2 regions of the Rhizobium sp. YTUHZ044 genome follow, and region 2 is predicted to be linked to the other one. Evidence: riboswitches for the same ligand, from Rfam matches in the RefSeq annotation. Region 2 holds a riboswitch; the other holds the start of a gene.
The links. Region 2 has a riboswitch for cobalamin ahead of nrdH (glutaredoxin-like protein NrdH). Riboswitches for the same ligand answer to the same signal wherever they lie in the genome.
Positions count from the first base shown of each region.

Region 1: another riboswitch for cobalamin. It lies ahead of bluB (5,6-dimethylbenzimidazole synthase); the one in region 2 lies ahead of nrdH (glutaredoxin-like protein NrdH).

Region 1 is NZ_CP101426.1:2,188,067-2,192,488, reverse strand. It holds gene NL154_RS10925 (methyl-accepting chemotaxis protein) at 1-1,837, opposite strand, end outside; cobalamin riboswitch at 2,159-2,345, shown strand; gene bluB (5,6-dimethylbenzimidazole synthase) at 2,388-3,077, shown strand; gene NL154_RS10915 (DUF2865 domain-containing protein) at 3,081-4,178, opposite strand.
Region 2 is NZ_CP101426.1:3,857,620-3,862,041, reverse strand. It holds gene NL154_RS18935 (heavy metal translocating P-type ATPase) at 1-1,464, shown strand, start outside; cobalamin riboswitch at 1,850-2,075, shown strand; gene nrdH (glutaredoxin-like protein NrdH) at 2,339-2,560, shown strand; gene nrdI (class Ib ribonucleoside-diphosphate reductase assembly flavoprotein NrdI) at 2,574-2,987, shown strand; gene nrdE (class 1b ribonucleoside-diphosphate reductase subunit alpha) at 2,966-4,422, shown strand, end outside.

The DNA.
Region 1 (4,422 bases), 1.7 Mb from region 2:
CATTTCCTGCAAGCCGCGGCACGACGGTTCTGGTTTCCGGACGAGATTGACTGGCGCTCGGCTGGACCGGCCTCGGCTGACTCGCCAAGGATGCGCCGACGAGGAACCGGCCGGCCGAATCCTGCAGCCGGCGTCCCTGCGACAGCAGCTCTTGGCAGGCCGCGTTCGTTTCTTCGACCATGGCCGCGTTCTGCTGCGTCGCATGATCCATCTGGTTGATCGCGCCGTTGATTTCCTGCAGACCGGTCGCCTGCTCGCGATAGGACTGAACGAGGGTAGCGATGCTGTCGCTGATGCGGTTGATCTGCTCCTCGATCTTCAGGAGAGCGTCGCCAGTCTCGTTCACCAGCCCGACGCCGGCAGCAACCTCTTGGCCGGAAACGTTGATCAGGTTCTTGATTTCCTTTGCCGCATTTGCCGAGCGCTGGGCGAGTTCACGAACCTCCTGTGCGACAACCGCAAATCCCTTGCCGGCCTCGCCGGCACGTGCGGCCTCGACGCCGGCATTCAGCGCCAGCAGATTCGTCTGGAATGCGATTTCGTCGATGACGCCGATGATGCGGCCGATCTGACTGGAGGAGGTTTGGATCCGGTCCATCGCGCCGATCGCGTCGCGCACCACCGTCGCCGAGACGTGAGCACCTCGCTTGGTTTCCTCGACCAATTGTCCGGCATTTTCAGCCCGCTGCGACGATGTTTTGACCGTCGTCGTCACTTCATCTAGTGCCGCAGCGGTCTGTTCCAGTGCTGCCGCCTGCTGTTCGGTCCGTTTGGCCAGCTGATCTGCGGAGGAAGCCAGCTCGCTCGATCCGCCCTCAACCGCGACGGAAGCGATCTTTATCTCTGTCAGCGCGGCTGCGACGGCCTGGACCATGTTGTTGAAGTCCTGCCGCAATTTATCGAATTCAGGGCCGAGATCGGCAAGCTGGATCGAGAAGTCGCCGGCGGCCAGTCTTTCCAATGCGTTCGCAAGAGTGGTCATCACCAGCCGTTGCCTGTTGCCGGATTCTTCCGTCAGCAATGCGTTGCGGGCCCGTTCGGCGTCGAACGAGGCGGTCTGCTCGGCAGTGACTTGCTCTCTTTCGACCTTTGCGATCGCCTCGTGACGGAAGACCTCCAGCGCACGGGCGAGGAAGCCGATTTCGTCGCCATTCTCCTTGTAGGCGACGGAGGAGGCGAGGTCGCCATTCTGCAGCGCGCCAATTCGTTTGCTGAGGATCCTGAGCGGCCTGCCAACGAGGCTGCGCATGGCGAGGAGGAAAGCGATGACGGCGAGAACGGTGATGGCGGACTGCGTGAGCAGCGAAACGAGGACCTTCTGGCGGACTTCGGACGTGATTTTTTCGACAGACCAGTTCGTGACGATGTAGCCGGTTGTCTTGCCCGACTTGTCCAGCGGCAGCGGCGCGATAATCGTGACCAAACCGGCGGACATTCCGCTGTCATCGATCGTCGTTTTGTCGGGTTTTGCGCTGAGGCGGGTCGCCAGGTCGGCCGGCGTTGGCAAACCGGAAACGCCGTCGCGGGTCCAGCTGTCGACGGCAGCGAGCTCTGCGTTGAATGCGGCAAATTGCACAAGATCGAGCGAGGGATCGTCACGATACAGCGAATAAGCCTCGCGAACGGCGTTCGCCTTGCCCCATTTGACGCCGCCGGCGGCCAGAGATGCAAACTGCTTCGCATCCTTGGACCAATTTGCGTGGGCGCCATCAACCAGCGCCCGGGTTTCATACATCCATGTATAGGTGGCCAAGGCGGAAATGCCGCAGAGATTGACGGCAACGATAATCGCCGCCAGCTTGGCTGTCAGGGGCATCGTTTTCAAGAATTGGAACATCCGTGGAGCCTGGAATTGCGGCTCGGTCGACCATCTTCGCGACCGGCATATCAGCACGGCATCGACGCTGACGGTCACATCACGAGCGCTCATGCCCATGTCGGAGTTTGCGACCCAAAACGCGCAAAGGCAGTGTGGATTTGATGTGTGAATAAATCATAAAGTAGAGGAGGATGGGCGGGCACACAGAGGCTGTTTCCTCCTGCGACCAAAAGATCGCCGAGGAGGGGGTTGTCTGCCCGGTGATCCGCCCCTCGATCAGCCATATGCAGCCTGGTTTCAGGTTCGGTCTGCGTGCACTTGCCGCCGCGTCGTTTTCCTGAAATAGATGCGCCGTCAGGTGCCCGCCGTCCAGGCGGGAGAATCGGGAATCCGGTGCAAGGCCGGAACGTGCCCAACGCTGTAAGGCCGACGTCTGCCGCTTCATCGCGCCACTGGCTTTTGCCGGGAAGGCTGCGGCAGATGGATGAAGCCAAGTCAGAAGACCGGCCTGGCGAGATAGACCCAACCCGCGCGGACGGCGGGCGGTTGCGTTGTTGGGGATTTGACGATGCGACCCTTTGATGCGGATGCCCTTTCGGCGGCGTCCGGTTTTTCGCTGGCCGAGCGCGAAGCCGTGTATCACGCGATCATGACGCGGCGTGACGTGCGCAGCCAGTTCCTGCCCGATCCGTTGCCCGACGACGTCGTGGCGCGGCTCCTGACAGCCGCCCATCATGCGCCGTCGGTCGGCTTCATGCAGCCATGGAATTTCATTCTGGTGAATAGTCCAGCTGTCCGTGCGCGCGTGCGCGACGCCTTTGCCAAGGCCAACGAAGAGGCGGCGTCGATGTTCGAAGGCGAGCGGCGGCAGGCCTATCGGTCCCTCAAGCTCGAAGGCATCGTGGAGGCGCCGCTCGGCATATGCGTGACCTGCGATCCCACTCGCGGCGGCAGCGTGGTGCTGGGACGGACGCACAATCCGCGGATGGATTCCTATTCGACCGTTTGCGCCATCCAGAACCTCTGGCTTGCGGCCCGCGCCGAAGGGGTCGGCATCGGCTGGGTCAGCATCTTTCGTGAAGGCGACCTGAAATCAATTCTCGGCATACCCGAGCATATCGAGGTGGTCGCTTGGCTCTGCGCCGGCTTTGTCGATCGGCTTTATGATGAACCGGAACTCTCGGTCAAAGGCTGGCGGCAGCGGCTGCCGCTCGAGGAACTGGTTTTCCACGACGGATGGGGACGCAACGACCCTTAGCAATTACTGCTGTTGTGGTTGCGGGCCCGGCGTCGCCGGATTGGCAAGGTCGATCGAGCCCTGGTCGCCAGCAAGGAATTGCGGGCCGACCTGACGGACCTTGTTCTGCGTGGGGTCGTAGGGACGCTCGGGAACGGATGGCTGCGGCGGGACTGCTGCTGCCGCAGTATCTTTCGCCGGCGGATTGGTGCGGACCGTCGTGATCGAGCCCTGTTGCGGCGGTTCGCTCAGGGTCTGCTTGCCGCGCATCTCCTCGTAATAGGCGGTCAGATTGCAGGCGCAGGTATTTTTCTCGCCGGGAGCGCGGTTCTTGTAGGCAAAGGCGTTCTTCATGGCGCTATAGGGCGCGCCTGTTGCGACCGAGATCATGTTCGAGGCTTCGGTGCTGGTCACGTCGCGATAGAAGAGCTCGGTCTCGATGCCGGGGCACATCTTGGCGCAGGTCTGCGCATCGCGGCCGAAATCGACCGAGGTGGTGTTCGAGCTGATCGGGAAGAAGCCGCCGTCGCAGCTGCGAACGCAAATGGTGCTGACCGGCGAAAACATTTCGGCCCTCGGCAGGCCGTAAAATGGATCGGCCTCTTCACCGCCGCCAAGCGGGATGAAGGTGTCGGTGCGCATCGCCTGTTCCTCGACGCTTGGGGCAGGATCGCTGGCGCTGCGCTCGGTCGGGGCATAGAAATTGTCGCTGCTGCAGCCATTGCGTTCGAGGGCCGCCGTCAATTCCCGGCGCGCGTCGTCATCGCCGGCCTGGCTGCGCAACTCGTCGCGCTGATCCTGGAGATAACGGATATTGTCGACCATCCGGGCTTCGGCATCAGAAAGCTCGGCGCAAAAATCGGCATTCTCGCCGCCGATCACCACCATGCTACCCGAGGTGCAGCCATAGCTGCGCAGATCGTTGCGGACCTTGCGCAGCTCGAGGTTCTGCTCGGCGATTGCGCTGGCATATTGGCGCGCTTCCTGCCCGTTATTGTTGCCGATCGATCGTGGTAGGTCGGCCAGGCGACCACGCAGGTCGTTGCAGACGGCGCTGCTCTGTGCGGCAGCCGGCGATGCCAGCGCAAGCACAAGAGCAAGAGACAGGTTTCGGCGTTTCACGGCATCGTCCGGAAGTGAGAAAGTGTCGATCGGTCAAAGGTGGCGTCCATTCGCCGTACCTTGTCTCTTAAGGTATTTCTCTTAATAAGCTTGGATCAATTCCTAGCGCATTTTCGGGATTTTATCCAGAAGATGCGGGCAACAGCGTTGCCCCGGCGACGGACACTGCAGCCGTTAACAGCAGTTCCCTTCTTCATCCGAATTGTTATTCTCCCAGCTCGCTCCTGCTGGGGATTGGTTTTCA
Region 2 (4,422 bases):
GCGGAAAGCCTTGCCGTCGGCGCGGTCATCATGGTTCGCCCCGGCGACCGCATTTCGGCGGACGGCGTCATCGTCTCAGGCGAGAGTGCGATCGACGAGGCCCCGGTGACGGGCGAGAGCACGCCGGTGCGCAAGGGCGTCGATGCCGGCGTCTATGCCGGTACGGTCAACGGTGATGCGGTGCTCAGGGTTCGCGTCACGGCGGCCGCTGCCGACAATACCATCGCCCGCGTCGTCAAGCTGGTGGAAGAAGCGCAGGAATCGAAGGCGCCGACGGAGCGCTTCATCGATCGGTTCTCTCGCTATTACACGCCGGGCGTGGTCGTCGTCGCCGCACTTGTCGCGGTCGTTCCGCCGTTGTTTCTCGGCGGCGCGTGGGGTGAATGGATCTACAAAGGCCTTGCCATCCTGCTGATCGGCTGCCCCTGCGCGCTCGTCATTTCGACGCCGGCGGCGATCGCCGCTTCGCTGTCGGCGGGCGCGCGGCGCGGGCTCTTAATGAAGGGCGGCGCGGTGCTGGAGACGCTCGGCACGGTGACGATGGTCGCCTTCGACAAGACAGGCACGTTGACGGAAGGCAAGCCTCGGGTGACGGACATTGTTTCCTTCGGATTGGGTGAGGCGCAGCTCCTGTCGCGCGCGGCTGTGCTCGAGCAGGGCTCCAGCCATCCGCTGGCACTGGCGATTCTCCACCGCGCCAAGGCGGACGGCGTGCCCGTGCCGCCGGCCTTCGAACTGGAAGCGCTGCCGGGCAAGGGTGTCACCGGCAAGGTCGGCGGCGAGACATTGGATCTCTTGTCGCCGCCCGCCGCCCGCGAGTGCGGGGCGCTGAACGGGGAGCAGGAAGCGCGTATTGCAGGGCTCAATGATGAGGGCAAGAGCGTATCGGTGCTGCTCGTCAATGGCACTGCGGCCGGCCTGATCGCCATGCGCGACGAGCCGCGCGAGGATGCCGGGGCGGGGCTCTCCGCGCTCAAATTGGCCGGTGTCAAGGCGATGATGCTGACCGGCGACAACAAGCGGACGGCGGCAGCCGTCGCCGGCATGCTCGATATCGACTGGCGCGGCGAGATGATGCCCGAAGACAAGCAGCGGGTCGTCGGCGAATTGAAGCGTCAGGGCTTCGTCGTCGCCAAGGTCGGCGACGGCATCAACGACGCGCCGGCGCTCGCCGCCGCCGACATCGGTATCGCCATGGGCGGCGGCACCGATGTGGCGCTGGAGACCGCGGATGCCGCCGTGCTGCATGGACGCGTCGGCGACGTGGCGCGGATGATCGCGCTTTCCAAGCGGACGATGCGCAATATCCTTGAGAATATCACCATTGCGATCGGGCTGAAGGCTGTCTTCCTGGTGACGACGATCGCCGGCATGACCGGGCTCTGGCCGGCGATCCTCGCCGATACCGGTGCCACGGTGCTGGTGACGATCAACGCGCTCAGGCTGCTTCGTGTACGGGGATGAATGTTTTGCCGGTGGCGGTTTGAAGACCAGCGATTCGGGGCCGGTCATCCGTTAGGTCGGCGCTCAGTTTGCTGACAAGGTCTCATGCTCGGCCTTGTGCCGAGCATCTCACCACTGCAATTATCTGGCAGGAAAGCTCTTATTTTCAGAATGGACCTGGGTGGATCGTCGGCACAAGGCAGCACAAGGCCGAGGATGACGTCGCGGGTTTTGCGTCGTCTATCCGCAGCCTGGCAGCTGGCTATAGGCCAGCCCCACCACGGTCATCTCCAAGCCTGTTTTCGTTAAGCTTTCGTTGTCCATGTTTTTCACAGGAATGCAGCGATTTCAAACCTGCCGTAACGCAATGCACAAACCATCCGTTGACGTGAATTACGATTCGCGTACTATATCTAGTGTTCAAGGTTCCTTCGATTCGTGAGGATCGCGGGCTAAGACGGGAATACGGTGCGCTGCGCCATCATGGTGCGACAATGCCGGAGCTGCCCCCGCAACTGTAAGCGGCGAGCAACTGTCCGATTTCAGGTCACTGGAGCATGATGCTCCGGGAAGGCTGGGGCAGGGTGCTTCGACCCGTGAGCCAGGAGACCTGCCTCGAACGAAACGTCCACGGGCGGGGTGTCCGGAAGGTCGCGTGCATGAAGCGGAATGATCCGTGTCTGTTGCGCTGCCCCGAACGTCCGCATGAGCATTTCGGGGGTTTGAAGTCATGTCGAGAACATCAAAGCCGCCGCCCGTGCACATCCTGCGAGGGATGATGTCGGGCGTTTAAAGCGCCAACTTTGCCAGATCATTATCAAGCATTGCCCCGGACGTCGCACGGCGCCCGATCCCAGTCCTGTGTCCTGCATTCACTGACATCACGAGGAAGATGATGAGCGTTACCGTTTACAGCAAGCCGGCCTGTGTCCAATGCACGGCCACTTACCGCGCCCTCGATCGCCTGGGCGTCGATTATGAGATCGTCGATATTTCCGAGGATGCCGAAGCGCTCGATCGCGTGCTTGGCATGGGCTACATGCAGGTTCCGGTCGTCGTTGCCGGCGAGCAGCATTGGGCGGGCTTCCGCCCCGACATGATCAGCGCGCTCTCCTGACCGGAGAAAAGCGGTGGGGCTGATCGTCTATTATTCCAGCCGATCCGGGAACACCCATCGTTTCGTCGAGAAGTTGGGATTGCGCGCGACGCGCATTCCCGTCGGCGCTGAAGACATCCACATTCGCGAACCCTATGTGCTGATCTCGCCCACCTATTGTGGGGACGGCGGCCCAGGGATCGTCAAGGGCGCCGTGCCCAAGCAGGTGATCCGTTTCCTCAAAGAGGCGGAAAACCGCTCCAACATCCGCGGCGTGATTGCCGCGGGCAACAGCAATTTTGGCGAGACCTACGGGCTTGCCGGCGACGTCATCTCGAAGAAGTGCCAGGTGCCGTACCTCTACCGGTTCGAGCTCCTGGGAACAGCCGAGGATGTCGCCAATGTCAAAGACGGGATGGGACGATTTTGGACACGGGAACAAATCTGACGCGGGATACAGGCGCAAAACCACTTAAAGCGGCCGAAACACTCGACTATCACGCACTGAACGCGATGCTGAACCTCTATGACGATGAGGGCAGGATCCAGCTCGACAAGGACCGCATGGCGGCCAAGCAGTATTTCCTGCAGCATGTGAACCAGAACACCGTGTTCTTTCACAATCTCCGGGAAAAGCTCGATTACCTCGTGACCGAGGGCTATTACGAGCGGGAGGTTCTCGACCAGTATTCCTTCAATTTCGTCCGCGGCCTCTTCGATCAGGCCTATGCGCGGAAATTCCGCTTCCCGACCTTCCTCGGCGCTTTCAAATATTACACCAGCTATACGCTGAAGACCTTCGACGGAAAGCGCTATCTCGAGCGCTATGAGGACCGCATCTGCATGGTGGCGCTGACCTTGGCGCGGGGCGATGAGGCGCTTGCCCGTGACATGGTCGACGAGATCATTTCCGGGCGTTTCCAGCCGGCGACGCCGACTTTCTTGAATGCCGGCAAGAAGCAGCGCGGCGAACTCGTTTCCTGCTTCCTGCTGCGGGTCGAGGACAATATGGAATCGATCGGCCGGTCGATCAATTCGGCACTGCAGCTATCGAAGCGCGGCGGCGGCGTGGCGCTGTCGCTGACGAATATCCGCGAGGCCGGCGCGCCGATCAAGCAGATCGAGAAACAGTCCTCCGGCATCATCCCGGTGATGAAGCTCTTGGAAGATAGCTTCTCCTACGCCAACCAGCTCGGCGCGCGCCAAGGCGCGGGCGCGGTCTATCTCAACGCGCATCATCCCGACATCATGCGTTTCCTCGACACCAAGCGCGAAAATGCCGATGAGAAGATCCGCATTAAGACGCTGTCGCTCGGCGTCGTCGTGCCTGATATCACCTTCGAGCTCGCCAGGAACAATGAGGACATGTACCTGTTCTCACCCTATGACGTGGAGCGGGTCTACGGCGTACCCTTCACCGAGATCTCGGTGACGGAAAAGTACCGGGAGATGGTGGCGGACGCCCGTATCTCGAAGAAGAAGATCAAGGCGCGGGAATTCTTCCAGGTGATCGCCGAAATCCAGTTCGAGAGCGGTTACCCCTACCTCATGTTCGAGGACACGGTGAACCGGGCGAACCCGATCGCCGGCCGCATCTCCATGAGCAATCTCTGCTCGGAGATCCTGCAGGTGAGTGAGGCGAGCGAATATAATGGCGACCTCTCCTATAAGGATCTCGGCAAGGACATTTCCTGCAATCTCGGCTCGCTGAACATTGCAGCGGCGATGGATTCGGCCGATTTCGGTAAGACGATCGAGACCTCGATCCGGGCGCTGACGGCGGTGTCGGACATGAGCCATATCGCCTCGGTTCCCTCGATCGAGAAAGGCAATGACGAGAGCCATGCGATTGGCCTCGGCCAGATGAACCTGCACGGCTATCT